Regions from separate parts of the Streptomyces sp. NPDC005435 genome, predicted to be linked through region 1. Evidence: riboswitches for the same ligand, from Rfam matches in the RefSeq annotation. Region 1 holds a riboswitch; the other holds the start of a gene.
The links. A riboswitch is a leader RNA that binds a small molecule or an ion and turns the genes downstream of it on or off. The one in region 1 is predicted to bind fluoride.

Region 1 (14,468 bases):
CGGTGCACGTCGTCCAGCGCGGGCAGCCGGTGGCGGCTGGACACCAGGGCCGCGCAGCCCTCGGGGGGCAGCAGCGGGCGGACCTGTGCGCTGTCGTGGGCGTTGTCGAGGAGGACGAGCACCGAGCGGTCCCTGAGGTACTCCCGGAAGGCGGCGGCGCGGTCCTCGGCGTGCTCGGGGACGGCGTCGAGCGGCAGCCCCAGCCGGTACAGCAGCCGGCCCAGCGCTTCGCCTGGCGTCAGCGGGGGCAGGTCGGCCGCGTACCCCTGCAGGTCGATGGCGAGGACACCGCCGGGGAACCAGCCGCGCCGGTGGGCGAAGTGGGCGTTCTGCAGCAGCAGTTCGCTCTTTCCGACACCCGCCGGACCGGTCACCAGGGCAACTCGCCGGCGCGGGACGCTTCCGTCGTCCGGGGCGAGGACGTCCAGGAGTGTGCGCGTCTCCTCGTCCCGGCCGACGAACACGGAGGACGGCGCGTGCGGGACGCCCAACGGCCGCACGGGGGCCGGTGACAGGGTCATGGTGACGTTGGCCGCCTGGACGACCGTACCCATGAAGGTGCCGCCGCTGATGGCGTTGCCGACGCGGGCGACGGATTCTCCGGTCACGCCCACCCCGACGGCCGGCCGTCCCCGGAACGGCCGCCGTCCTGCGCCGGAGGCGGCGGCGTCGGGGTGTGGTTGACGGTGAGGCCCGAGAAGTCCCGGCCCTGCAGCACCGGTGCGTGCTGGACGCCCCCGCTGATGGAGTTGTGGATCGAATCGCCTTCCACGCGCACCTGGTTGGCCTGCTCCTGCCAGGTGGTGAGCGCGGCCCGGAACTCCGTGTCCAGGGCGGACCGTACCGCCAGCGCCGTGCTCAGGGCGTGCGCGGCGTTCTGATCGTCGGGGTTGCGGTCCAGCCGGGCCAGTTCCGCCTCGCCGGTCGGGAGCGCGGGATCGGGGGCGCCCGCGTCACCGTCCCCGTCCGCGCCGCCTCGGCGGAAGGGCCGCCGCACCAGCGCCGAGAGCCCTGCCCAGGCCTGCTTGCCGAGTTCCCCTCCGGCCCCGCCGGCCAGCGAGACCAGCAGTGCCACAGACACCGGATCCATGTGCCCCCCTGTTGTCGACATCCTCGGGAACGCGCCTCCCGTGCGCGGTGAGCAGAGGCGTCGGCGCCGTAACGGCCGTCCACCACCACTTACTTCACCCGGAGGCTTCCCTCACCCGAGCAGTCTACGGCTCGTCGTCGGGGCCGGGCCGGTCGTTGGTCATGCGGTCGACCTGGCGCCAGAGCCCGGACGGGAGGACGAACAGGGCCGTCGCGGCGACGCTCTGCGCGTACAGGTCGCTCTTGCGTCCCACGGAGGACGGCGCGGTGCGGCGCACCTCTCTCAGCATGCGCCGGCCCCGGCTCCGGTTACCGGTGAGCACCAGCGCCACCCCGAGCCCGTACTGCGCGTGCAGCGTGTCGGGGTGCCGGGGGCCGAGGGTGGCCGACAGGCCGTCGTAGGCGTGCTCGTGCAGTTCCGCCGCCTGCCGGTACTCGCGCAGCTGGGCGTGCGAGCGGCCCAGCATCAGCCGGGCGCGGAGCGTCAGCGGGTGCCGGGGGCCGTACCGGCGGTCGAGCCGGGAGATCGTCTCCACCAGGTGCGTGCGGGCCTTGTGTGGACGCCCCAGACACAGCAGGGCGTAGCCGTACTCCACGTCGGCGGCGAGCGTGGCGCCGTTCAACGGTCCGTGCCGGGAGCGCAGTTGCTCCCGGAGCCGGGCCAATGACTCGGCGGCCTCCCGCCAGTTCGCCGGATCGGGGCCGAGCTCCAGCAGATGCAGGGTCAGCCAGGCCTGCGCCAGCACGGACTGGGCCGCCACGGAGTGCATGTGCTCGGGAAGGCCCTGTTCGCGGTACCAGTTCCGGACGGTCTCCGCGGTCTGCCGGGCCTCGCGCTGGGCGTTCGTGGACAGCTGGACGACGGCCAGCTCGATCCGCGCGGCCTGGAGGCGGTGTCCGGCGGTCTCGGCCGGCTCACGGGAGAGGAGGGCGACGAGGGCTTCGGCGTACGTCAGAGCGGTGCGCATGTCGCCGCGGAGCCGGCGGCTCTTCAGGTAGCCCAGCCACAGTTCCGTCGTGGCCTCATCGACGGCCTGCCCGTCACCGGCCGTCCCCGTCCCGGCCGGCCGGACGTCCGACAGCGGCGGGAGCGCCGCTCGTACGGTGTCCCAGCAGGGGTCCGCCGCCTTGATCCGGCCGAGCGAGTCGAGGGCCTGGGCCAGCACGGTCACGGCGGCGGTCCCGGCCGGCGAACCGGCCGGTGCGGCCCGGCGCGCGAGGCCGGCGTAGTGTCCGGCCCTTTCGTACCCGCCCGCGTCCAGATGGGCCTGCGCGGCCCGGAGCAGCTCCGGTGCCGTCCCCATAGCCGACGCCAGGGCCAGATCCCAGTGCCGGGCGGCCGCGACCGGCTCGCCGCGGTCCTCGTGGAAGACGCTCAGCACGCGGTGCAGCGTGTGAGCGGTGCCGGCGGGCACGTCGGAGCGGCGGGCGAGGGCGGCGGCGTGCGGCATCAGCTCCTCCGGTACGCCGCCGGGCGACTCGGCCTGCCGCAGCAGCAGTCCGGCGGCGGTCCGGGCGAGCAGGGACGGGGGAACGACGGGAGGCAGAAAGCGCCGCGCCGCTTCCCGGACGATGGAGTGGAACTCCCAGCGGTCCTCGGTCCGGGCCGCCAGCATGAGGTCGCGCAGACCGGTGAGCGCGTCGCCCGGATCGTCCCCGGCGGGCCGCACCTCGGTGACCACGTCGGCGATGAACCGGGCGGGCAGGGACGCGCCCGCGCACACCTCCGTGAGCTGGAGAACGAGCCGCTGCCGCTCGGTGAGCGTCCGGAAGCTCTCGCGGACCAGGACCGTCGCGGCGTCGAGGGCGCCCGGTTCGTCGGCGAGGTGGCGGACCTGGCCGGCGACGGAGAGCAGCCCCTGCCTGTCGCGCAGCCGGCGTCCGGTCAGCCGCAGGCCCATGGCGTGGCCGCCCAGCCGGTCGACGAGGACGTCCAGGGCCCGCGCCTCGTCCTCGGTGTCCACCGGACGGTACCTGAGCAGCAGCGCCCGCGCGTCCTCGGCGCTCATCGGCCCGAGCTCCACGGTCGGCATCGTCTCGGCGTAGGGGCCGTGGCGGCTGATCAGCACCGTGTGCAGCCACGGTTCCGCCGGCAGCAGGAGCGGCTCGACCTCCCGCCACTCCAGGCCGGGCGGCAGGTCGTCGACCACCCACAGGGCCGCCTCCCGCGCCGTGTGGAGACGGTTCGCTACGGCGGCGGTCAGCTCCGCGGCGTCGGCTCGGCCGGTGTCCGGACCGGCCTGGAGCGTGCGCGCGATCCGGCGCACCTCGGCGTGGTAACGGTCCGTCATGTCCGACCGTGTGGTGCCCGACAGGTCCAGCCAGTGCACCCCGCCGGGGTACGCCGCCCCGAACTGCCAGGAGTAGGCGGCGGCGAGGGCGGACTTGCCCGCACCGGCGACGCCGAGCAGCGCCACCACGGGACCGGACGTCACCTGCCGGACCAGCGGATAGCCGGCCTCACGGAGCCGGGAGTGCAGCTGCCACTGTTCGCGGTAACGGCCGACGAAGCCGTACTCGCCCGCGACGCGGTTCGCGATCCAGCGAGGCCGCTCGGTGAACCGGGGCTCGCCGATGGTGCCCCGCACGGACCGCAGCCGCTCCCGGATCGCGGCCTCCAGCGCGGCGTACGCGGCCTTGTCCCCGTACTTCGGCGCGCGGGCGAAGGAGGCGTCGGCCAGCTCCACCGGGAACAGGTGATCCTCGTCCGGCTCCGGGTTGATCACGACGATGCGCCCGGCGGGATTCCCCTCCCGCTGACCGGCCAGCAACGCGGCTGTCAGCTCGAACTGGCAGGCGTACCGGATCGGGTAGCCCGCCGAGAAGTACACGAGCAGCAGGCGGGACGCCGCCAGCGCCCTCTCGATGGCCGCCGTCACGCCCTGGCCGGTGCGGATGCCTTCGTCGAGAAAGACGCGCAGGCCTCTGGCGTGCAGTTCCTTCGCGGTCCGCTCGGCCATGAGCCGGTCGTGACCGCCGAACGAGAGAAAGACGTCGTACTCGTCCACCCAGGTCTCCTCGCTCCGCCCGCCCCCGGAACCCAGCACGCCCAGCACTTCACGGTACGCGACGCCCCCGCACTCTGGCCGAGAACGATCGTCGGCAGTGGACATGTCGACATGAGGTCAGGGGTAACTGTCCCTGTCGGCCGACATATTCGCGCGCACCATGAAATCGCCCCGCACAGTGGGTGATCGACCCACCCGTACGGCACCTCCGATCCGCGACGAACACCACGTAAGCGAACCCCGAGCCGCCGCCCGTGCACGCGGTCCGTCTCTTTCCGGGCCCAGTCCCCGCCAGGAGATTCCGACATGTCCTACGACAGCTCCGGGTTTTCCCCCGGCCGACCGCAGTCCGACGACTCAGAAGCCGACGGAACGCCCCGCAGTACGCCCGGTTGGTCGACGGAGCAGGGGGCGTCCGGGCCGGAGCCCGCGGGGTGGCGGTCCGGTCCGGTCCGCACCCTGCGCCTGTTGCGCCGCGCCTACCGCTGGCAGCGGCGCGTGCCGTCCCTTACCGCGCTCGGCTACTTCGCCGGGTTCCTCTTACTGACGGTCAAGGCGCCGGGGCTGATGACCCGTCCGGGGCCCGGCGGCCTGCCCACCGGGCTGGTACTGGCCCTCGCGCAGATCCCCGTCACCTGGCTGGCCGTCCTGCTCTACGAAGTCTCCGCGCGCTCCGTCGTCGACCCGCTGATCCGCCGCGCCCGCCAGGCGTACCCGGCGCCCACGCACCGGAAAGGGGCCCGGTGACGGAGTTCAGCGGTCCCGCGCAGTCCTGGTCCCTGGCCGCCTTCTGCTCCGTCGTCGCGCTGACCCTGCTGCTCTGCGTCCTCACCGGCCCGGACGCGGACGACCTCGCCGAGTTCTACACCGGCTACAAGTCCCTCTCGCCCCTGCGCAACGGCCTCGCCATCGCCGGGGACTACATCTCCGCCGCCACCGTGCTCACCATCGGCGGCATCATCGCGCTGTGCGGCTACGACGGGGTGGTCCTCGCCCTCAGCGCCGTACTGTCCCTGCTCCTGCTGATGTTCCTGCTCGCCGAGCCGCTGCACAACACCGGCCGCTACACCATGGGCGATGTTCTCGGCCACCGCCATCCCGCGCGCAGCGTCCGCGTCGCGGCCTGCGCCGTCACCCTCGTCGCACTCGTCCCGATGATGATCGTTCAGCTCGCCGGTGTGGGTGAACTCCTCGCCTACGTCATGGGGTTCACCGAACCCGCCATGAAGAACGGCTGCGTGGTGGGCGCCGGGATACTCATGATCAGCTACGCGGCGCTCGGCGGGATGCGCGGCACCGCGCTCGTCCAGATCTTCAAGACGGTGATGCTCCTCGCCTCCGGTCTCGTCGTCAGCGGACTGATCCTGCACACCTTCGGCTGGAGCACCGAGACGCTGTTCCGCACCGCCGAACGCCAGAGCGGAGCCGGGCCCGCCTATCTGCGCTGGGGGCTCCAGTACTCCAGCAGTCCGCACCCCGCCCTCGACATGGCGAGCACCCAGTGCGCCATCGTGCTGGGCGCCGCCTGCCTGCCGCACGTCACCATGCGCATGTACACCGCCGGAACACCGCGCCAGGTCCGCCGGGCCATGTCCTGGGCGGTCTCCTCGGTCACCCTGTTCATCCTGATGCTCGTACTGATCTGCACCGGGGCCACCGCCCTTCTCGGCCGCGCGCGTATCGCCGGAGCCGATCCGCACGGCACCACCGCCTATCTGCTCGGCGCCCGCGCCGCGTTCGGCACCGGCCTCTCCCGCTCCGAGAGCCTGCTCTTCGCCACCGTCACCACCGCCGTCTTCCTCACCCTCCTCGCCTCCGTGGCGAGCATGACGCTCGCCTGCGCCAACGCCCTCGCCCACGACCTGACGGCCTCCCGCCCCACCCCGCTGCCCCCGGCGCGCGAACTCACCCTCGCCCGCTCGTGCGCCCTGCTGGTGGGCATCCCCGTCATCCTGGCCGCTGCTCTCGCCCAGCACCGCAGCCTCCAGCCCCTGGCGACCCTCTCCTTCACCCTCGGCGCCTCGGCCATCGCGCCCGCGCTGCTCTACACCCTCTTCTGGCGCCGCTACACCCGCGCGGGTCTGCTCGCCACGCTCGTCGTCGGCACCCTCACCGTCCTCGTCCTGACCCCGGGCACCACCCTCGTCTCCGGCTCCCCCCTCTCCGCCTTCCCGGAAGCCGACTTCGACTGGTTCCCGTACAACACCCCCGCCCTCGCCTCCGTCCCCGCGGGCTTCCTCGCCGGCTGGCTCACCACCCTGCTCTCCGGCCGCAAGGCCGCCGACCGGGAACGCGGCCGCTACGAGTCCGCCGAACGCCGCCTGCTGGCGGGACCGCCACCGCCACCGCCACCGTCCGACCGGACGCCGTGAACTCCGGCCTGCGGGTTCGGGTGGGTGTCAGTGGCGTGTGAGAGTCTGTTTTGTCTCGCTCGGGGGTGCGGTGGAGTGGTGTTGCCCGTGGGGGGACGGGGGGCAGGGCGTGGCGACGGGACGGCCCCTGGCCTGTGGCCGTGCTTGTGGCCGTGCCCGCTTCCGTGCCCACCGTGCCGGCGGACGTGTCGGTGACGGAGGACGAGATCCAGGGGTCGTTCGTGCGGCGCAAGCGGCATGCGGTCAGCGGGTCGCGTCCCCTGCCTCCGGCCACGGCGACCGTTCGGACGTCACCATCGGCACCCGCATCCTGGCCACGCTGGACCGGCGTCAACTACGGCTGTTCGTGACGCCGTTGAAGCCGTGGATCGTCGTGGCCGGGCATGTGGTCGGCTACGAGTACGACCTCCGGGTACTCGCCCGGGAACCGCCGGGTCACGCAGTTGCCCGGCAGCCTGTCGCGGCATGCGGTGTCCGGGCACCTGATGAGGATCAGCGGGCAGGCGAGGGCCGCCTACGCGGAGAGCGCCGTGAGCGGCGGAGAGTCCGTGGCGTGGCTGCCCATGCGTCCACGCGCTCCGCTCGCACCGCGCCCGCGCAGCCCGTCGGCGTTGCCAGGACAGCGCCGGAGCGAGGACGGCCAGGGCGAGCAGGGCCGTGATCGTGATCAGGTGAGGCGTTCGGCCCTGCGTGAGTGTGTAGGGCGTGTAGCTCAAGCCGCCGACGGCGACGCCCGGCGGGGGCGGCCATTGGGCGGTGTCCAGGCCGGTGAGCAGGACGAAGGCGTGGGCATCGCGGCGATGAAGAACATCCCCCCGCGCAGTTCGTAGCCCTCGGCGGCACCACGGTCGCCCCGGGGCCCCGCGCTCGCAGCCGCCCTCGACGTACCCGAGCAGCCCTCTCGTTCACAGCGCTATCGGCCGGTACCCGAGCGCCTCGTCGACGAGCTGCTCGGGCGAGGCGCCGCGCAGGCCGGCCGGGGGATGGAAGATCAGGTCGCCGACCCGGGGATGCGGGACGTTGGCCTGGAGGAGGCGCAGGTAGTAGCCGGTCTCCGGGCTGCCGGCGAGGATTCTGCGGACCACCTCGACGAGTTCGTCCGTGACGATGTCCGCGATCCGAGGGCGGGCCGGACGCCCGGCCTCGGACGCGAACTCGCGCAGACTCCGGCTGCCTTCGTACGCGGTGAAGTCCAGGGCCACGTAGGCGTGGCCCGTCTTCGCGTTGAAGCCCCTGATCTCGTCCTCCGCGCTCTCGTCTCCGCGAAGCAGCAGGCCGGCGATCCGCTCGATGTCGTCGCAGAGCTCCGCCAGCCGCTGCCGGCTGACGGGCGGGGGTGACAGTTCCGGTCTCAGGTCCACGGCCGCATTGTGCCGCCTCGGAACCGGCCGGGCCCCTCGGCCCCCGCCGGAGCTTCGAGACCCCGCCCGGCCGACCGTGGCTCAGCGGTCTGCGCCGTGTCTCCTGCGGGCGCCGCCCTGTCCGATGATCTCCCCGCGCCGAGGCCGGCGGGCCCGGTGTCATGGGCCAGGCCCGATGGGAGGCTAGGCCATGGCCTCCCGGTTCGCGTGCCTCACGGAGTGGAAGCCCACTTCACCCTCGCCGAGCTGGTAGCCGACACTCACGACGCCGACCTCCCCGACACGGTGGGCGGTTACGGCAGCCCGCTCTGATCGCCGCGCCGACCAGCTGAAGATGCCCGCTACGTGGAGTGCGGCCGGGTTCACGCGCCCCCGCGTTCCCGGGGAAGCTTCTGGCCCGCCTCGATCGGCACCGGCAGCCGGTTCTCCGCCGGAGGCAGCGGGCAGGTGGCGAGGTCGGTGTACGCGCACGGCAGGTTGGCGGCGCGGTTGAAGTCCAGGAGGACGGTGCCGTCGGGGGCGGGCGGGGCGATGGCAAGGGCGCGGTTGGCGGCGTAGGTGGTGACGCCGGAGGTGGCGTCGGTGAACAGGACCGTCAGACCGCCCTCGCCCGCACCCGGGAACGCGGTCAAGGCGAGGGCGTGGCCGTCGAGTTCGAACTCGACCCGGCCCGGCGCGTCGTACACGTGCTCAAGGCCCTCGACCGCCGCGCCCACGGTGGTGGGGCGGGGTGTGTCGAAGGGGACGTAGCGGCCGGTGACGGCCCAGCGGGGGTCGGGGGCGTAGGCGGGGGTGCCGGTGAAGGCCGTACGCAGCGGGGCGTCCGGGTGGCGGGGGCGGACGATGTCGTGGCCGCCGCGCTTGGCGATCTCGATGACGGCGTCGCCCCAGACGGCGTCGACACCGCCGCGTTCGGGGAGGACGCCGAAGCGGTGTTCGCCCCGGACCGGCACGCCGTCCACCAGCAGTTCCTCGCCCTCGTCCAGCCGCACCACGACACCCTCGGCGCCGGTGTGCCACGTGCCCGGCGCGTCCGGGAAGCGCTGCGGGCGGTCGTCCAGCCAGTGCAGGCCGGTGATCGCCAGGAAGCCGTGCGGGCCGGCGAGCCGGGCCTCGTGGGCGCGGTACCACTCCAGCCAGTCCTCGGTGAAGGCCCGCAGGTCCGTCGTGGTCGCCTCGGTGGTCATGTGAACTCCTTCAATACGCGAGTTTTCAAAGGGAGTTGGACTGGCGGACGTCAGGAGGCCAGTTCGCCGAGGAGGGCCCAGGTACGGCGCCGGTCCTCGTCGCCCGCCATCTCCGTGCCGGAGAACACGACCTCGGTCGCACCGGCGTCGCGGTAGCGCCGTACCTGCGCCGCGACCGTCTTCTCGTCGCCGATCACGGCCAGGTCGGAGGCGCGGCGACCGCCGGAGAGCTCGATGACCCGCGCGTAGGACGGGATCCGCTCGTAGAAGGCGAGGTACTCGGTGGCCTTCCGCCGCACCGCGTCCACGTCGTCCGTGACCACGCCGGGCACGAGGGCCACGACCCGGGGCGCGGGACGCCCTGCGGCCTCGGCCGCGGCGGTCAGGGCGGGGACGATGTGGTCCGCGAGGGCGCGGGGTCCGGCGAGGTACGGCAGGATGCCGTCCGCCAGTTCGCCGCTGACCCGCAGCGCCTGTGGCCCCATCGCGGCGACCAGGATGGGTACGCCGTCCTCGGCGCCGGACACGCGCGCGGGGACCGGGGTGGTGGCGGTCAGCAGTTCACCGTGGAAGTCGGCCGTTCCGGTCTGGGTCAACTGCCGCAGCACGGTGAGGAATTCACGCAGCCTGGCGATGGGGCGTTCGAAGGGCAGACCGAAGCCGGTCTCGGTCAGCAGCTTGGTACCCAGGGCCAGGCCGAGGTGGTAGCGGCCGTGCGTCGCCGCCTGGGCGGTCAGGGCCTGGCCGGCGACGGGCAGCGGATGGCGGCCGAAGACGGGGATCGCGGAGGTGCCCACCTGCAGCCCGGGCACCTCGCGCCCGACGATCGCCGCGAGCTGGGGCGAGTCCGCGCCGAAGGTCTGGCCGAACCACGCCGACCGCAGACCGGCGGCCGCGGCCTCCTGGGCCAGCCGCACGGTGGCGTCGACCTGATTCGGCGCGTCGGCCGCGTTGAGCGCTACTCCCACAGTCATGCCAGTGAAAACGGTCCTCGCGGGGACCGCATTCCGGTTCTTTTGTGACAGCTTCTTGTCAGTCGTGTGTACGGATCAGCCATGTGCGGCCGCGTGCAGCCGTCTGTACGGGGCGGTCGTGTGTGCGGCTCGCACATGTGCGCCGGCCACATGGGGAAGGGCGCTCAGACCGTCTGGTCCGTCGGGCGGACGACGATCTCGTTGATGGCGCGTCGGCGCGGGCTGGTGGTGACGTAGGCGACCGCGTCCGCGATGTCCTCGGGGTGCAGTTTCTCGATGCCGGCGAAGAACCGCTCGTCACTTTCCTGGACCTGCGGCTGCTGATGGCCGAAGAGCTCGGTGTCGACGGCGCCGGGGCCGATCACGCAGAAGCGGACGCCGCGGCTGGTGAACTCCTGGCGCCAGGCCTCGGTGACGGCGGTGACGCCGAACTTGGTGGCGTTGTAGACGGCCACGGTGGGGTGGGCCTGGCGGCCCGCGACGGAGCTGATGTTGACCACGTCGGCGACCCGGCGATCGGCGGTCTGCGCGGCCTCCAGCAAGTGGGGGAGCGCGGCCTTGGTGAGGTACAGCAGCCCCTTGAGGTTGATGTCCACCATCTGGTCCCACTCGTCGGTCCGGGCGCGCAGGGTGTCGCCGTTGAGCATGACACCGGCCGCGTTGACCAGGATGTCGAGCCGTCCGAAGTGGCCGACGACCTGTTCGACGACCCCGTTCGCGGCGTCGGCGCCGGTGAGGTCGGCCTCCACCGCGAGGGCCCGGCCGCCCTTCGCCTCGATGGTCCGGGCGAGTTCCTCCACCCGCTCACGGCGGCGCGCGACCAGCGCCACGGCGGCGCCTTCCTCGGCGAGCCGTACGGCGGTGGCGCGGCCGATGCCGCTGCTGGCGCCGGTGACGACCGCGACCGTTGTCTCCAGCTTCGCGGACATATTTCGCTCCTTCTGGGAATGAGGGCAGTTCAGTGGCCCATGTAAATGGCCTATCACATCAATGTAAGAGCCCTCTTTCATCGAGTCAAACATGGAGGGGGTGGGATCATGGGCGCGCCCGCACCTGCACCCGCACTCGCGCCCCTGTGTGCCGGACCGGCTTGGAGTGGCTTGATGTAAGATGTCCCTTACATTCAGCGAGGGAGGGTCGGCGAATGCCTCGGCGCAGCACGTATCACCATGGCGATCTCAAGGCCACGCTGGTCACGACCGCCCTCGACGTCATCGCGGAACAGGGCGTCGGCGCCCTCTCGGTCGCCGAGGTCGCCCGCCGGGCCGGGGTGAGCAGCGCGGCCCCCTACCGCCACTTCGCGAGCCGCAAGGATCTGCTGATCGCGTGCGCGATCACCGCCGCGCACCGGCTGACCGGCGAACTGCGGGCCGCGCAGGCGGCGTTGGGTGACCCCGGTGACCCCGGTGACCCCGGCGGCCTCGGTGACGCCCCCGGCCGATCCGGTGACCCCGTCGAGGCCATGGCCGCCGCCGCGGCCGTCTACACCCGCTTCGCGGCCGAGCACGGCTCGGGCTTCGACCTCATCTACGCCGAGGAACTCCGGGACGCCGGGAGTCAGGAGCTGATGGAGGCCGGACGCGCCGTCATGGACGCCCTGTTGCCCGCGGCCCTGGCCGTCACCGGTGAGGACGCCAAGAGTGCCCTCCAGTTGTTGGAGCGTCAGATCGCGGCAGCCCACGGCTACGCCACACTGCTGCGCAGCGACTTCCTCGCGCGACGTCACGCGACCGTGGAGGACGTGGCCTCCGACGCCGCCGCCATCGCCCGCAGCCTCGCGAACGACGCCCGGCGTGCGGAACGCGGCGACTGAGAGCGGGAGTTGTCGATGGACCTCGTACCCGACCCGCCGCACGGAGTCGCACCGCTTCTGCTCGGGACGATCCTTGGCGAGGCGCCCGCCCCGGTTCCCGGGTGGGGTGAGCCACGGGTGCTGCGACGGCCGGCCCGCAACTCGGCCAAGGCGTAATGGAGTTTGGACCTCGTCCGTGTGCAGGCCCTGGCCGAGGGCGGCGAACGGGTGCCCGCGATCGAGGTGCGGTGGGCCGGGAAGGGATGCAAGTCCGGTACGCGCGTGCAGCTTTGGGGTCGCGAAGTCTTCACCACCCCCGCCGACGAGCTCTACCAGCAGGCCGGGGCGAGCGGTGGACGGTCGATGCGGCGCAGCCCAAGTACCCGGTGATCCCCAAAGCCTCGCTCGGCTTCACCCGGCAGACCTCGCGGGAGACCGGGCGGGGCGCCGACGGTCTGCCGGCGTGCGTCACCTCGGTGCTGGTCGCGGGGGAGGGCTGCGGCGACTACCCCCAGCGGCAAGGGCGTTGACGAGCCGGGGTGTGCGGCCCAGCCGGGCCGCACACCCCGGACGTCGCCTTCCGGGCGCCCGGGCCGTGCGGGTGTACGGCTCGGAGGGACGCGCGCCGGAAGGGTGGGGAGGCCGGGCAGGCGGGAGAGGCTGCCGCGGCCGTCTCGGGGCGGGGGTCAGTCGCTGCGTTCGGCCGCCGCGCAGGTCTCGCACAGCAGGCGCCGTGCCGCCCGGCGCCTGGTCGCGGTGCCCATGCCGGCCGCCCGGTGGAGGACTTGGGCGTACGGGTGCGCGTGCCGGCCGCAGATGCCCGCACCGCACGAGCGGCAGACCGCGACCGCGGCGGTGGTGACGTCCAGGTCCTGGCAGTCGAAGCAGTTCATCGCCGCGCTCCGTTCCGGCAACGGACGGACGGGCGGGCGGAGTCGGACAGCGGCGCGAGTGCGCGTCGCGTGATGGGGGCCGACGATGTGTTCACCCTGCGTACCTCCCGAGGGCATGGGTTTCCTGACGGAGTCAGGAACCATCAGCCCGGGGTGGGCGGTTCGGACCGGAGGGGGTCCAGGCGGGCTCCATCGCCGATGTCGAGTGAACCGCCCCGCGCGGCGGCGGTCAAGTCGGCAGGGCGGACAAGTCGGCGGGACGGACCAGTCGGCAGCGCGGATCAAGAGGGACCGGCGAGCGACCGTGCGGGGCGGCCCGTAGGGATCAGCCGGACGGAGCGGAGGGAACCCGCATGGCCAGGACGGCGATGTCGTCCTGGCGGTCGTCGCCCATCCGGGCCAGCAGCTCGTCCAGGAAGACCTCCAGCGGCTCGCCCGCGAACGCGGTCGCGCACTGGCGCAGCCGGGTCAGCCCGCGCCCGATGTCCTCGCCGGGACGTTCCACGAGCCCGTCCGTGTACAGGAGGAACGTGCAGCCGGGCGGCAGCGTGACGGTCGCGGTGTCGCGGTCGAGGCCGGGATCCACGCCGAGGATGGGGGCGTGCCCCTCCTCCAGGAGGTCGCTGCGGCCGTCGGGGCAGACCAGCAGGGGCGGCAGATGCCCGGCGTTGGTCCAGTGCAGCAGCCAGGGCGCGTCCGGGGGCGTCTCCACGCGGGCGATGACCGCCGTGACCAGCTCGACGGCGGTCAGACCCTGCATCACCCGGTCCAGCCGGCCCATCGTGCCGGCCGGGTCGTCCCCGCTGTCGTAGGCCAGCGCCCGCAGCATGTTGCGCAGCTGGCCCATGCGGACGGCGGCGGTCAGATCGTGGCCGACGACGTCGCCGACGGCGAGGATCAGCGAGCCGTCGGGCAGCCGGAACGCGTCGTACCAGTCGCCGCCCACCTCCGCCCGCTCCCGCGCGGCCACATAGCGCGCGGCCAGCTCGACGTCGCCGACGCCGGACAGGTCCGGCAGCAGGGAGAGCTGCAACTGCTCGGCGGTGTGCTGCTGGAGCGCGTAGAGCCGGGCGTTGTCCAGCGCGAGGCCCGCCCGGTGGCCGAGGTCGGCCGCGAGCGCCTGTTCCTGCTCGTCGAAGCGGGTCGCCGGGGCGCGCCGGACGAAGGTCAGCGCGCCGAGCGCCTGCCGGCGGGCGCGCAGGGGCACGATCAGCGCGGTTTCCGCGCCCAGGCTGCGGTACAGCCGCCACTGCGCGGCACGCAGCGGGTCGTCCGGCTCCGGGCCGCCGAAGCGGTCGACCACCACGGGGCCCGCGCCGCGCAGCACCTTGGCCAGTTCGGCCGCCGACTCGCCCGGCGCCGGCAGGGAGGCGCCCGGCAGCACCCGTACCGCCCGCTCCGGGTCACGGTCCGTGACGGTCAGCCGCCGCAGGCCGTCGCCCTCGATCACGTCGATGACGCAGGCGTCGGCCAGATTGGGCACCACCACCCGGGCCAGCCGGCGCAGCGCCTCCCCGGCGTCCAGACTGGACGCCAGCGCGCGGCTCGCCTCGGCCAGCAGCCGCAGCCGCGCCGCCGAGGCCTCCGGTGCCTCGGGGGCGGACGCGTCGGACCCGGCCTCCGGCTGTGGTGGATCGTCCCGCTTCATCGCACTCCCTCCGTCCTGTCTCCTTTGTAACCTTTGTCGTCCGTGGTTCGGAAACCTCAGCGTGTTGGCCTCCGGCGGGTTGGCGGCTCGACGGCTCGACGGCTCGACCGCTCTGCAGCCCGGCGGCTCGGTGGCTCGGCGGGC
Region 2 (14,468 bases), on a different contig from region 1:
TCGAGCACCCCGACCTCCCCCTGGCCGACCCCGCCGCGCTCGGCCCGCTGCTCGAACGCCTCATGGACCCCCAAGCCCCGGGCGCCGACGAGACGTTCGCGCTCGGCACCCTGCGCGCCGACGGCCGGGTGGACCTGTGCAAGCAGGGCCTCGGGCCCGACGGCGCCGCCCGGCTGCTGCCCGTCGCCGCCGCCTCCCGGCACGCCGCCCATCTGCTGCTCGGCACCAACGCCCTCGGTGACGAAGGCGCCCGCTCGGTCGCCGCCGCCCTGAGCGGCACCCCCGCCCACGGCGTGCACACCCTCTACCTGGGCTGCAACCGCATCGGCCCGGACGGCGTGACCGCCCTCGCCGGAGCCCTCGCCGACGACACCGCGCTGCGCGCCCTCTGGCTCAAGCGCAACCCCGTCATGGCGGACGGCGCCCGCACCCTCGCCGCACTGCTGCGCCGCAACACCACGCTGCGCACCCTCGACCTGGTCAACTCCGGCATCGGCGCCGAGGGCGTACGCCTCCTCGTGGACGCCCTCCTGGACCGCCCCGCCCCGCTGGAGCGGCTCTTCCTCGGGGGCAACGGCCTGACCCCGGCCGAGGCCCCACTGCTCGCGGCCCTAGTCCGGGACGCGGGCGTGCGCGAGCTGTACCTCACGGCCAACCACCTCGGCGACGAGGGCACCGCCGTCCTCGCCCGCGCGGCCGACCCCGCCCGCCCCCTGCGCCTCGGCCTCGGCGGCAACGGCATCGGACCCGACGGCGCCCGCGCCCTCGCCGATGCCCTCGACGGCATCGAACACCTCGACCTCGGACGCGCCATGTCCGAGCGCAGCCTCGGCGCCCCCGGCAACGAGACCGGCGACGAAGGCGCCCGGGCCCTCGCCGACGCCCTGCCCGGCAGCCCGCTGCGCCGCCTCGAACTGCGCCACACCGGCATCACGGGACGCGGCGCCAAGACCCTGCTCGCCGCCCTGCCCGACGGCCACCGCCTGGAGTACGTCGGCCTCGGCCCCGGCCTGCCCCGCCGGGTCAAGCGCTCCTTCGCCGCGCGCATGTGCCCGGCCCGCCCCACGCACCCGGACCTGCGCGCGATCGGCAGCGTGTACCGATGAGCCCGCTGCCGCCCGTCGCCCTCCCGCCCGAGGACGCCTCCGCCTGGGCCCGCGTCCGCCGGTACGCCGTACCCCGCTGGATGATCGAGCGCGCCACCGAGGCCCGGCTCGCCGGTGACTGGCGCGCCGCCTGCGAGGCGGCCGCCGTGGACATCACGCCCGGCGTCGACCCGGAGCAGGCGGCCGTGGCCCACGGCGCCGACGTGGCCGCACGCGTCGCGGAGGACCTGCGCCACTTCGCCCCCGACCTGCTCCGCTGGCACCTGCCCCGCGCCCTCGGGGGCCGTACCGTCATCGCCCCCTCCCGCCGGATGCTCCTCGCCGTCTACGGCGGCAGCGGAGCCTGCCTCTCCGTCACCACCTCCCCGATGCTGCGAGGCCCCCAGCGCCTTTGTCTGCACCTCGGCCCCGTCGCCGAGTCCGGCCGCGACCGGCTCCACGGACTGCCGTACTCCACCGAGGACTGGACCGCCGCCCGCCGCTTCTGGGACGCCCGCCGCAGCGGTGAACTGCGCTACAGCGCGGGCGGATTCGGCTCCGCCCGGCTGCCCTTCCTGCACCCGGACGGCACCCCGCTCACCCCGGAGGAACTGCCCGCCGAGGACCCCGGCCCCGCCGACCCGGCCGCCCGCGCCGAGTGGGTCGCCGTGCTCCAGTCCCGGGGCGAGCATGCCGAGGCGTACGCCCTGGCCGGTCTCGACCTCGACCTCACGGCACCGCCGGCCGGCAACCGCTACTACCGGCCGCTCGACGTGGCCGCGATGGCCCACCGCGACGAGCACGACCTCACCAGGATCGTCCCCGAGATCCGGCTGCTGGAGCGGGCAGGACGGGGTACGAGCTTCCGCATCCCCCTGCACTGGCAGGGCCACCTCCGCGTCGACGTCGCCCCGGCGGACCAGGAGGGCACCCCCGCCCGGGTCACCGGCCGCGAGCACAAGGACGACGCCGCCGTCCCCCGTCTCCCCGAGTACGCGCGGCAGCGGCTGCCCGACATCGCCCTGTTGCGCGCGGGGCTGATCCGTCCGCAGGCGCTGCACCCCCTGGTCGCCGCCGCCCTGCTGCCGCACGCGGGTCCCGCCACGGGCCCTGACGGGCCGCCCGAGCCCGTCCCGGTCCGCGTGCGCTGCCGGGGCGAGTGGCACCAGGTCGTCTTCCGCGACGGCACGCTCGCCGTACCGCACACCGAGCAGGAGCAGCGGCGCGAGGTCGCCCTGCGCGCCTTCGGCGGCGCCATCTCCGGCTGCTTCGCCACCCAGCACACCTGGACCAGCGGCGAGGGCCGCCTGCCGCGCGCCCTGCGGGCCCAGCACCGTGACCTGTTCGAGCGCGCCCAGCACGGCGACACGCCCGGTGTACTGGCCCTGCTCGACGCCGGTACGGACCCGTACGTCAGGAATGCGGGCGGCCGCACCCTGCTGCACGTCCTGCACCTGCTGGACCACCGCGAGCTGCTGCCGCGCCTGCTGGCGGCCGGCCTCGACCTGGAGGCGCGGGACAAGACGCAGCGCACCCCCCTCCAGAGAGTCGTCGAATTCGGCGGCTCGCCCGCCCTGGTCCGGGATCTCCTCGACGTGGGCGCCCGCATCGACGGGGTCAACGACAGCGGTCTGTCCCTCGCCCAGGTCATCCGCTCCTACGACCGGTACGACCTCATGTTCCTGCGCCGCCGCGTGCTGAAGGAGCACCCGGGCATCGGCTCCGAGTGGTACGACGAGTACCTGAGCGAGCGGGACGAGGAGCCGGACTGGGACGAGGACCCGCCCTTCGACTGGGACGACGACCCGGACGCCGGCGACCGGGAACCGGGCGAGGACCCCGAGACGGTCACCGGGACCCCCTGGGCGGCCGAAATACCGGACACCGCAGAGGAGTTCGGGCCGCACCCCGCCGAGGAGGCCGGCCACGGCGACGACCCCTGGCCGCCCGGCACGGGCCGCACCGTCACCCGGCACGAGCACGACGACGAGCACGAGGACGACCGAGCATGACCACCTCCGCCACCTCCGCCACCTCCGCGCCGGCCCCCGAGTCCGTCCCCGCCGCACCTCCCGGCCCCCTCGCCGCCGCCGACGCCCTCAACGCCCGGCTCGGCGTCACCCGGCGCGAGCCCTCCGCGAACCCCCAGCTGGAGGCGCTCGCCCTCGCCGTGACGGCCAACCAGCCGGTGCTGCTGTGGGGCGAGCCGGGCATCGGCAAGTCCGCCGGCATGGAGCAGCTCGCCGCCGCGCTCGGGGTCCGCCTGGAGACGGTCATCGCCAGCGTGCACGAGCCTTCCGACTTCGCCGGACTCCCCATCGTCGGCGACGACCCCGCCACCACCGGCGTCCCCATGGCCCCGCCGGACTGGGCGGTCCGGGTCGCCCGCACCGGACACGGCCTGCTCTTCTTCGACGAGCTCTCCTCCGCCCCGCCCGCCGTGCAGGCCGCCCTGCTGCGCGTCGTCCTCGAACGCCGGGTCGGCAGCCTCGCCCTGCCTCCCTCGGTACGTATCGTCGCCGCGGCCAACCCGCCCTCCAGCGCGGCCGACGGCTGGCACCTCAGCCCGCCGCTCGCCAACCGCTTCGTCCACCTGGACTGGACGCACGACCCGCGCACCGTGGCCCGTGGCATGGCCGGCACCTGGCCCGAGACGACGCTCCCGGCCGTCGACCCCGCCCGCGCGTCCGGTGCCGCCGCCCGGGCGAGGGGCGCGATATCCGGCTTCCTGACCGCCCGTCCCGGGCTGGTCCACCACATGCCCAAGGAGGCCGAGGGCCGGGGCCGCGCCTGGCCGTCGCCGCGCACCTGGGAGATGGCGCTGCGTCTGCTCGCCGCCGGATACGCTTCCGGTGCCCGGGCGGAGGCGCGGGCCGCCGCGCTGATGGGCGCCGTCGGCGAGGCGGCCGGCATCGAACTCCTCTCCTACCTGGAGAACCTCGACCTGCCCGACCCCGACCGGGTGCTGGCCGACCCGGCCGCCTTCGCCCTTCCCGAACGCGGCGACCGCCAGCTGGCGTTCCTCATCGCCGTGGTCGCCGCCGTGCAGAGCGAGCCCACCCGCCCCCGCTGGGAGGCGGGCTGGGAGGTGCTGGCCAAGGCCGTCGACGCGGGCGTACCCGACGTGGCCGCGCGGGCGGCCGGCGACCTCGCCGCGATGCGCGAGCCGGACTGGCCCGTCCCGCCCGGCATCGACGCCTTCCTGGAACTGCTCCAGCTCGCCGGCGCGCTGCCCGGCGCGCACTGACCGGCCCGCCCGTGTCAGCTTCCCGGGACTCGGCCGAGCGGCCGCGCCACGAACCGCCGGACAGCCAACCACAGGACGGCAGCCCGTCGTCACACCGCGAGCGGCCGCACGGCGAACCACCGGTCCACGAGCCACCGCACCACGACCTCCCACCTCGCGAACCCCTGGACCGTGCCAAACTCCTTGCCGCGCGCTACAAGGCGGCCGAGGCGCGCCCCTATCTGGCCTCGGCCCTGTACGCGCTCACGGTGGTCGCCTCCGAGCAGGTGCCCACCATGGCCGTCGACCGCCACTGGCGCTGCTACGCCTCCCCGCCCTTCGTCGCGGCCACCTCCGTCGACGAACTCGCCGGGGTGTGGGTGCACGAGGTCGCGCACCTGCTGCGCGACCACCACGGCCGGGCCGCACGGCTTCCCGCGGCCGATCAGGGCGACCCGCTGCGGGTCAACATCGCGCAGGACTGCGAGATCAACGACGACCTGCTCGCCGACGGACTCCGCCTGCCCGCGGGCCGCGTGGAGCCCGCCCTGTTCGGCCTGCCGCCGGGCGGCCTCTTCGAGGGCTATCTGCCCGGAATCCCGGCGACCCCGCGCCACCACCCGGACTGCGGCTCCGGCGCGCACGGCGTCCCCTCGCCCTGGGAACTGGGGGAGCGGGGCGGTCCGGCCCGGCTCGGACCGGTGGAGGCGGAGGCCCTGCGCCGCCAGACCGCGCAAGCCGTCCGCGCGCACCAGCGCACCCGGGGCAAGGTCCCGGCGGGCTGGCGGCGCTGGGCGGAACAGCTGCTGGAACCCACCGTCGACTGGCGCAAGGCGCTGAGCGGGGCGGTGCGCGAGGCCGCGGCCTGGGCGGGCGGCGCGGTCGACTACACCTACCGCCGCCCGTCCCGCCGCACCCCGGCCCTCGGCGGCCGTGTCGTGCTCCCCAGTCTGCGCAGACCGCTGCCGCGCGTCGCGATCGTCGTCGACACCTCCGGCTCCATGGGCGAGGACGACCTCGCCGCCGCGCTCGCCGAAGTGTCGGGCGTCCTGCGGGAAGTGGGCATCGGCGGCAACCGGGTGACCGTCCTCGCCTGCGACGCCGACGTGCACGCCGTCTCCCGGGTGACCAGCGCCGACGAGGTCGAACTCGCCGGTGGCGGCGGGACGGACCTGCGCGTCGGCATCGGCAGGGCGCTCGCCGCTCCGGAGCGGCCGAACATCGTCGTCGTACTGACCGACGGCTTGACGCCGTGGCCGTCGGAACCCGTCTCCTGCCGTCTCATCGCGGCGCTGACGGGCCGGTCCGCGCCGCAGCCGCCGTCGTGGGTCGAGACGGTACGGGTCCCGACGGCGGACTGAGGGCTCGTCAACTCGCGTAGATTTGGCGAACTTTGTGGATCCCGGAGATGCCGCGCGGCTGAATTCGCGCCATTTATTTTTTGACATGGACTGTTCACGGGGGCGCTCCTGGGCCAAGCTGAGCCCGCCTCGCGAACCCCGCGAGCACTCACGGGCCCCACACACCGGAGGTCTCCATGCGTCGTCGTCTTGCCGCTCCCCTCGTCGTCGCCGCTCTCGCGCTCCCCGCGGTCCTCGTCCCGGCCACCACCGCCTCGGCCGCCCCCGCCGACAAGATGCAGGTGCTCAGCTCCTGGACGCAGACCAGCGCGGCCAGTTACAACGCCTGGTACGCCGCCCGGTCGAACCAGGGCCAGTGGGCGGCCTACGGGTTCGACTGGTCCACCGACTACTGCAGCTCCTCGCCCGACAACCCCTTCGGTTTCCCGTTCCAGACCTCCTGCGCCCGCCACGACTTCGGCTACCGCAACTACAAGGCCGCCGGCGCCTTCGACGCCAACAAGTCCCGCCTCGACTCGGCCTTCTACGAGGACCTCAAGCGCGTCTGCAACAACTACTCCGGCGCCACCAAGACCGCTTGCAACTCCACCGCCTGGACCTATTACCAGGCGGTCAGCATCTTCGGCTTCAAGGCATCCAAGGCGACGGCCGCCAAGTAGCCGTAGCGGCCGCGTAGTCGACGGCAGGGCCGGTTCCCCGTACCGGTCCTGCCGTTTCCGCGTCCGGCGCGCCTAACGGTTCCTCGCGTAATGCCGCGCCGCGCGTGCTCTGTTGGCGCAGGAGGTCTTGCAGTACGTCTGTCTGCCGTGGTCCTGGACGAAGTAGCGGACGCAGCGGGGCGCGGGGCAGGCGCGCAGTCGCTCGCGCAGTGGTCCGGAGAGGAACTCGGCCGCCGAGCGGGCCAGTCGGGCGGGCAGATCGGCGGTCCCCGTGAGGCGCAGGAGCGGGGGTGTGCCGGGGTCCGGCCAGTCCAGGCGTACCGTCACGCGTTCCCGGCCCGCGTAGTGGTTCAGCAGGGCGAGCGCCTCTTCCCGGGAGAGGCCCGGATCGGTGCGGGAGTCCTCGCGGCCGGTGGCGTAAGCGAACAGGGCGCGGACCGCCCGCCGTACGTCGATCACGTCGTCCCGGAGGTCTTCGGCCGTGCCGGGTGGCGCCCACGTCAGAAACCCCGAAATGGTGGCGAGTTCGTCGGCCACGCCGCCGTGGCCGTCGTGGTGGACGGTGCCCGTCAGGTCGAACGGTGAGAGTTCCGCGATGCCGGTTTCCATGAGCACTCCTAACGGTTATGGTCAAGTTTATCGTTAGAACGAGACGAGGGGTGGCGGCGGGTATGGCACAGGGTGCGACGGAGGTCCCGGGCGAGTCGCTTACGGGAGGCGGGAGTTCACGTGTGACCCTCGCCCACATCAGCGACCTCCACTTCGACGGCGGCGCCCGCGCCGAGGAGCGGGTCGTGCGGGTGCTCGGCCGACTGCGGTCCATGCCGGGGCCGTTCGACGCGCTGCTGGTCACCGGGGACATCGCGGACCACGGCACCGAGGCCGAATACGAGTGCGCGGCAAGGCTGTTGGCGGACTTCCCGGTGCCCGTACTGTGCCTGCCCGGCAACCACGACGTGCGCGGCCCCTACCGCAAGGTCCTCCTCGGCGAGCCCGCCTCCGACGCGCCGGTCAACCGGTTCCATCAGGTCGGGCCGCTCGCCGTCCTCATGCTCGACGTGATCGTCCCCGGCCGCGACGAGGGTCACCTGGCCGGCGAGACGGCGGACTGGGTGCGCGCGACGATCCGCGACGCCCTGCCCCCGGGCACGCCGGTCGTCCTCGCCCTGCACCAGCCGCCCGTCGCGCTCGGACGCGACCTGGTCGACTCCATCATGCTCGACAACCCCGACGACCTCGCCGCGCTGATCGCCGAACACCCGCAGGTCACCGCGGTGTTCGGCGGCCACACCCACTCCGCCACCGTGACCACGTTCGCGGGCCGCCCCCTCGCCCTCGGCCCCGGCGTGACCTCCACCCTCCGGCTCGACTGGGAGACCGGGGTGGAGGAGTGGGGCGAGGTGATCGACCGGACGGCTCCGCCGGGGTTCGCGGTGCACGTCATCGAGTTCCCGGCCGAACTCGCGGAGGATTCGGCCGACTTGGCGCCCCGGGCCGCCGGAGCACGGCTGACCTCGCACTTCCGCACCTGCGGCTGACGGCGCGGTCAGGTCTGGTACGGATACAGGGCCACGCTCTCCGATCCCACGTCGATCCGCACCCAGGAACCGTCCAGCCCGCCGGGGACGGGAGACGTCAGATCCAGCAGCACGGACCAGTGACCCAGCTGGAGGCAGGCGGCACCGTCGTCGAGCAGGCGGAGGCGGCCGCTGAGGCTCACCCGGCCGCCTTCCTGCCGGAGTCCGGGCTCGGCGGCAGCGGCCGGCCGGGCGTTCCGGCCCCACCGAATGTCGTCATCGACGGTCCATTCGACGAGGTGCCGGCCGTCCGCCTCTCGCGGATCACCGCGCCAGAGCACCACGGCAGAGCCGATCGGGGTGTGAACCCGGACCCTCGTGTGCGGCGAGATCGGCGGCAGGCGCTCCGTGCGGACGAACATCGCCTCATCATCCATGACGTCACAGGTCAGGACGGCGGCCGGACCCTGAACCCCGACCACCGGAAGCCATCTCGAGCATCGATGTCAGACCCGGGGGATACGGTCGGCCCATGAGAGCTGATGGAACGTTCGGGGTGAAAGCGTCCGTCCCGGCCGAGGTGACACCGGACGCGGCCGTCACCACCGGCAGTTGACGAGTGCCCCCGCCGGCACTCCGACGAGCGCACTCCGACGAGCGCACCCCGACCAGCGCACCACGGACAACGCACCACGGACAGCGCACCACGGACAGCGACCCACCGACCGAGAGGAACGCACGTGGGCTTCATCCGGATCGTCCCGCCCGGCGGTCCCGCGCGCACGCTCGCGCTGGCCCAGCTGACGAACTCCGTCGGCGACGGCGCGTACTACGTCTGCTCGGTGCTGTACTTCAGCCGGATCGTCGGCCTCAGCCCGACCCGGATCGGCGCCGCGCTCACGCTCGGCTGGGCGCTCGGTGCCGTCGCCGGGGTGCCGCTCGGCCACCTCGCGGACCGGCGGGGCCCGCGCGGCATCGCCATCCTCATGTCCGTGGCGACGGGCCTTGCGGTGGGGTCGTTCCTCTTCGTCCGCTCGTATCCGGCGTTCCTGGCCGCCGTCTGCGCGTACACCTGCTGCCAGTGCGGGCTGGGGGCGGCACGGCAGGCCCTGCTCGCCGGGCTGGTCGAACCGGCCCGGCGGACCGAGACCCGGGCGTACCTCCAGTCGACCGTCAACGCCGGACTCGCCCTCGGGGCGGCGCTGGGCGGTATCGCGCTGCGGCTCGACACGGAGGCGTCGTATCTGACGGCGCTGGCGGCGGACGGGGCGAGCTTCCTGCTGGCCGCGGCAGTGCTGGCCCGCCTGCGGCCGCCGACCGGGATACCGGTGGCCACGGGACAGGACGGGCCGAGCCTGTCCGTCCTCCGCGACCGCCCGTACGCCCTGGTGTCCCTCCTCAACATGGTCATGCTGCTCTACATGCCGCTGCTCAGCGTGGTGCTGCCGCTGTGGATCGTGGAGCGCACCGAGGCCCCGAGCTGGACGGTGTCGGCGCTGCTGGTCGTCAACACGGTCGGTGTGGTCCTCTTCCAGGTCCGCATGGCGGGCCGCGTCACGGACCTGTCCTCCGCGTCCCGCGCGATACGGCACGCCGGGCTGGTCCTGCTCGCCGCCTGTGGCTGCTTCGCGCTGTCGGCCACCGGCACCACCGCCTGGACCGCCGGGCTCGTCCTGCTCGCCGCCGCCTGCGTCCAGGTGCTCGGCGAGATGCTTCTCGGCTCCGGCTCCTGGGAGATCGGCTTCGCCCTCGCCCCGCCCGACAAACAGGGCCAGTACCAAGGCTTCTACGGCGCCGGCACCGCCGTGGCCCGCCTCATCGGCCCGCTCCTCCTGACCACCCTCGTCCTCTCCGGCGGCACGCTCGGCTGGCTCCTGCTGGGAGCGCTGTTCCTGACGGCGGGCCTGGCGATGGGCCCGGCGGTGCGGTGGGCCTCCGGCCGGGGCGCGGCCGGGGTGGTGTCCGGGGCGACGGAAACGGGGAGCCGGCAGGCGGAGGGTGATCCCGCGTTGTAGGGCCGTGCCCGGAGATATGCGGGGCCGTGCCCGGAGACTCAGACGACCGACGCCCTGAAGGGATCGGTGGGGATGATCTCCGCCTCGTCGAAGAGCCGCTCCAGCGCCTCGTGCCCGTGACGCCTGCGGAACTCGATCTCGGCCGTCGTCACGGGCAGGGTCCACAGGATGCGGGCGTGGCCCCCGGGGACGGGACAGTGTTCGAGGTCCGGTCCGTGGAGATAGGGCAGGCTGATCAGCAGGTGATCGCAGGCCGACCCCGGCACCCACGGCTCACCGATCGGCATGCTGTGCTCCAGGCCGAGCCGGTGTCCGCGGTGGTAGGCGGCGATCATCGCCATGAGCTCGACGAACCGCTGGTCGCGGACGTGGGCGGTCATCACGAACTCAAGCCCGTGACCGCCCTTCTCCGTCGGGTCCGTCGCGGCCCAGCACCCGGCGGTCACATAGGCCCAGCCGTCGCCGCGCGGACCGGGCCCCACCACGAGTACGCGCGCCCCGGGTGCCACCTCTCGCCGTTCCGCCCCGGAACCGAACCCGGAGCCGAGCCCGGGATTGAAGTCGGGACCCAAGCCGACGGCCTCCACGGCGTGCCCCGCGAAGTACGCCCGGACATGCGACTCAACGGCCTCCGCGGCCGGCACCCTCGCGTCACTCACCGTGTGATCATCCCACCGCGTACGGCCCTCTCCCACGCCGCCCGCCCGCCGACCACAGCCCGACCACACCCCGGCCGCACCCCGTACAAGCCCCCCACCCCCCTCCCCTCCCCGCGCGGCAGCGCCCCTCGCGGCATAGTGGTATCAGCTGACGCAAAAGGCGCGGTCCGGGCGTAACCCGCGTCGGACCGGGCGACGGGAGGCGGCGGGTATGGGTGGCAAGGACCTCTGGAGTCGCGGGCCCGGGCCGGCCGGGACCGGGGACGCCGGGGTGCCCGGGGGACTGCTGGACCTGCTGCACGCCTCGGCCGTGGTGGTCGACGGCCAGGGCCGCATCGTGCTGTGGAGCCCCGAGGCGGAACAGCTCTTCGGGTACGCGGCCGACGAGGCGCTCGGCGCGTCCGTGGACGAGCTGCTGGCCGCGCCGGAGGACGTGGAGCACGCGCACGAGCGGTTCGGGCGGATCCACGCAGGCGAGAGTTTCGCGGGCGTCTTCCCCGCCCGCTGCAAGGACGGTTCCACCCGCCTGGTGGAGTACCGCAAGGGCCGGCTGCACGACCCCGACGGCCGGGTGCTGGGCCTGGCGCTCGCCGCCGACGAGGGCACCGTACGACGCGTCGAGGGCGACCTCGCCCTCTCCGAGCTGCTGATCGACCAGTCCCCGGTCGGGCTCGCGGTGTTCGACACCGATCTGCGCTGGATGCGGATCAACCGCGCCCTGACCACCGCCAACGGGGTCACCGAGCACGAGGTGCGCGGGCGGCGCCTGGAGGACACGCTGCCCGAGCTGGACACCACCGCGATCGAGTCCGCGATGCGACAGGTGCTGCGCACCGGCGAGCCGATCCTCGACCAGCGCACGGTGGGCCGTACCCCGCTCGACCCGGACCACGACCACGCCTGGTCGGAGTCGTACTACCGCATCGAGGACCGGCGCGGGCATCCGCTGGGCGTGGCGGTGTCCGTCGTGGACGTCACCGAACGGCATCTGGCCGCCACCGAGATCGCGGCGGCCCACCGGCACCTCGCCACCCTCACCGAGGCCAGTTCCGGCATCGGCAGCACGCTCGATCTGCAACAGACCGTGCGGGAGCTGGCCGCGGCCGTCGTGCCCCGGTTCGCCGACCTGGCCACCGTCGACGTACTGGACTCCGTGGTCGGACAGCGTTCGCTGGCCCCGCACTCCGGCGAAGGCCACGGCGGCTTCCGTACCCTCGCGGTCGCCGCCGCCCGCCCCGACGGCAGCGACGGCACCGCCGAGCTGCCGGACGGACTCACCGGCTCCGGCTCGTCCCCGCTGCTGTGCCGCAGCGTCCGCGAGGCCGCGCCCGTACTGATCCCCCGCGTGGACGCCGCCGCGCTCCGCGAGCTCGCCCGGGACGAGCAGGCCGCCGAGGCGCTGCGCGGCACCGGGGTCCGCAGCCTCCTGGCCGCGCCCCTGCTGGCCCGGGGCTCCGTGCTCGGCGTGCTCACCCTCTACCGCACCGCCGACACCCGCCCCTTCGACAGCCGCGACCTCCAGCTGGTCTGCGAACTCGTCGGCCGCGCCGCCGTCAGCGTGGACAACGCCCTGCTCTACGGCCGTGAGCGCGAGACCGCGCTCACCCTCCAGCACAGCCTGCTGCCCCAGCAGCCCCCCGACCAGCCCGACGGCCTGGAGATCGCCGTCGGCTACCGGCCCGCGGGCAGCGGCACCGAGGTCGGCGGCGACTGGTACGACGTACTGCCGCTCAACGACGGCCGGGTCGGACTCGTGGTCGGCGACGTCATGGGCAGCGGCATACGCGCCGCCGCGATCATGGGTCAGCTGCGCACCACCACCCGCGCCCTGGCCCGCCTCGACCTCCCGCCCGCCGAACTGCTCGGGCACCTCGACGAGACGGCGGCCGGCCTGAGCGAGTCCTTCGCCACCTGCGTCTACGCCGTCTGCGACCCCAAGCGCGGCACCTGTGTGCTGTCCAGCGCCGGACATCTGCCGCCCGTGCTCGTCCAGCCCGGACAGGGCGCCCGGCTCCTCACCCTGCCCACCGCCGCCCCGCTGGGCGTGGGCGGCGTACCGTTCGGGACGCTGGAGACGAAACTGCCCGAGGGCTCCCTGCTGGCCCTCTACACGGACGGCCTCGTGGAGTCCCGGCACGACGCCATCGACGTCGGCATCGAGGCCCTGAGCCGCGCGCTGGAAGGAGCCGCCGGCTCCACCGCGTCCGCCGGCTCCACCGCGCCCACCGGCCCCACCACCCCCGCCGGCTCGCTCCAGGACATCTGCGACATGCTCCTCGACACCCTCGACCAGTCCGCCGGGGACGACACGGCCCTCCTCCTGGCCCGCCTCGGCCCGCCCGGGGGAGCGGAGTAGGGCTCACCGTTTGCCCGGGCCCCCGGCCGGTTCGACAATGGACGCAGCACTCGCGGCGATGAGGCTCGCCGTAACCGCGGGCGCGTACGCCCGCTGATGGCCTCTGCCGGCACACCCGCACGTCATACGCGAGGAGGTCGGCATGACGATGCCCGACGACATGATGCTCCGCTGCTCCACCATCCTCTTCCGGGGACAGTGCGTGCTGCTCGTCCACCGCACCGCCCAGGGCCTGGACGACTGGGTGCTGCCCGGCGGCACCCCCCGGATGGGCGAGAGCATGGCCGCGTGCGCCCGCCGCGAGCTGCGCGAGGAGACCGGCCTCGCGGTGGAACCGACACGCGTCGCCTTCGTGCTGGAGGCCGTCGACCCCGACAGCAGACAGCGCACCGTCGACCTGGTCTTCGCCGCCGACGGCTCCGCCCACGGCCAGAACCCGGTGGCCCGCGAGCCGGGCATGACACCCGAGTTCGTGCCCTTCGCCCGGCTGCGCGCCCTCGACCTCAAGCCGCCCCTGGCCGGACACCTGCCCGGCTTCTACCACCACGGCGCCCGCCGCTACGCCCCCTACCTCGGCAACCTCTGGCGCCCCAACGACACCGCCTCCCGCATCAGACGCGCCACCACTTTCTTCCGCCGTACCCCGCGCCCCGCCCCCGAACTGGACTGACGGCACCCGCGGAACCGGCCGGCCGGAGGAACGAGGCGCTCCCATGACCGACCCGCACTGGCTCTTCGGCGACCAGCTCGGCCCCCACTTCCTCACCGGCGACGACGCCCCCGCCCGCGACGCCCCCCTCGTCATGATCGAGGCCCGCTCGGTCTTCCGGCGCCGCCGCTTCCACCGCGCCAAGGCCCACCTGGTCCTCTCCGCGATGCGCCACCGCGCCGCCGAACTGGGCGACCGCGTCCGCTACGTCCGCGCCGAGACCTACCGCGAGGGCCTCGGCGAAGCCGTCGGCGACACCCCCGTGACCGTCCACCACCCCACCTCACGCGCCGCCCTGCGCCTGGTCCGCTCCCTGGACCGGGTCCGCGTGCTGCCCACCCCCGCCTTCCTCATCCCGCACGACGCCTTCCGCGCCTGGGCCGACGGCCGCGACGGACGACGGCTGCGCCAGGAGGACTTCTACCGCTGGGTCCGCCGCGAACTCGGCCTCCTCATGGACGGCGACACCCCGGCAGGCGGCCGCTGGAACCACGACCACGCCAACCGCGAACCCCCGCCCAAGGGCGCGAGCACCCTGGGCGCCCCCGCCCCGTACCGGCCCCGCGAGGACGACATCGACGCCGAGGTCCGCGCCGACCTCGACCGCTGGGAACAGCGCGACGGCATCCGCTTCACGGGCCGCGACGGCCCCCGCCGCTTCCCCGCCTCCCGCCGCGAGGCCGTCGCCGCGCTGCGCCGCTTCACCGCACACCGGCTCGCCGGATTCGGCCCGCACGAGGACGCCATGCTCGCCGCCGACCCGGTCATGAGCCACAGCCTGCTCTCGTCCTCCCTCAACCTCGGCCTCCTCGACCCCGCCGAGACCGTCGCCGCCGCCGAGGACGCCTGGCGCTCCGGGCACGCGCCCGTGCACAGCGCCG

Region 2: another riboswitch for fluoride. It lies ahead of AB0898_RS14255 (NUDIX hydrolase); the one in region 1 lies ahead of AB0898_RS15885 (DUF2180 family protein).

What each region holds. Positions count from the first base shown of each region.
Region 1 covers NZ_JBEXEQ010000011.1:83,315-97,782, reverse strand. The annotation lists gene AB0898_RS15940 (tetratricopeptide repeat protein) at 1-608, opposite strand, end outside; gene AB0898_RS15935 (hypothetical protein) at 605-1,090, opposite strand; gene AB0898_RS15930 (toll/interleukin-1 receptor domain-containing protein) at 1,215-4,097, opposite strand; gene AB0898_RS31870 (DUF485 domain-containing protein) at 4,566-4,844, shown strand; gene AB0898_RS15920 (cation acetate symporter) at 4,841-6,469, shown strand; gene AB0898_RS15915 (hypothetical protein) at 7,375-7,830, opposite strand; gene AB0898_RS15910 (DUF1684 domain-containing protein) at 8,193-9,017, opposite strand; gene AB0898_RS15905 (LLM class F420-dependent oxidoreductase) at 9,068-9,991, opposite strand; gene AB0898_RS15900 (SDR family NAD(P)-dependent oxidoreductase) at 10,156-10,920, opposite strand; gene AB0898_RS15895 (helix-turn-helix domain-containing protein) at 11,136-11,804, shown strand; gene AB0898_RS15890 (hypothetical protein) at 12,170-12,313, shown strand; gene AB0898_RS15885 (DUF2180 family protein) at 12,470-12,676, opposite strand; fluoride riboswitch at 12,804-12,882, opposite strand; gene AB0898_RS15880 (GAF domain-containing SpoIIE family protein phosphatase) at 13,002-14,324, opposite strand.
Region 2 covers NZ_JBEXEQ010000009.1:259,690-274,157, forward strand. The annotation lists gene AB0898_RS14200 (gala protein) at 1-1,106, shown strand, start outside; gene AB0898_RS14205 (ankyrin repeat domain-containing protein) at 1,103-3,097, shown strand; gene AB0898_RS14210 (AAA family ATPase) at 3,094-4,332, shown strand; gene AB0898_RS14215 (DUF2201 family putative metallopeptidase) at 4,497-5,672, shown strand; gene AB0898_RS14220 (phospholipase) at 5,849-6,331, shown strand; gene AB0898_RS14225 (ABATE domain-containing protein) at 6,404-6,940, opposite strand; gene AB0898_RS14230 (metallophosphoesterase) at 7,063-7,869, shown strand; gene AB0898_RS14235 (hypothetical protein) at 7,878-8,270, opposite strand; gene AB0898_RS14240 (MFS transporter) at 8,589-9,863, shown strand; gene AB0898_RS14245 (suppressor of fused domain protein) at 9,902-10,522, opposite strand; gene AB0898_RS14250 (SpoIIE family protein phosphatase) at 10,734-12,878, shown strand; fluoride riboswitch at 12,924-12,991, shown strand; gene AB0898_RS14255 (NUDIX hydrolase) at 13,021-13,548, shown strand; gene AB0898_RS14260 (cryptochrome/photolyase family protein) at 13,592-14,468, shown strand, end outside.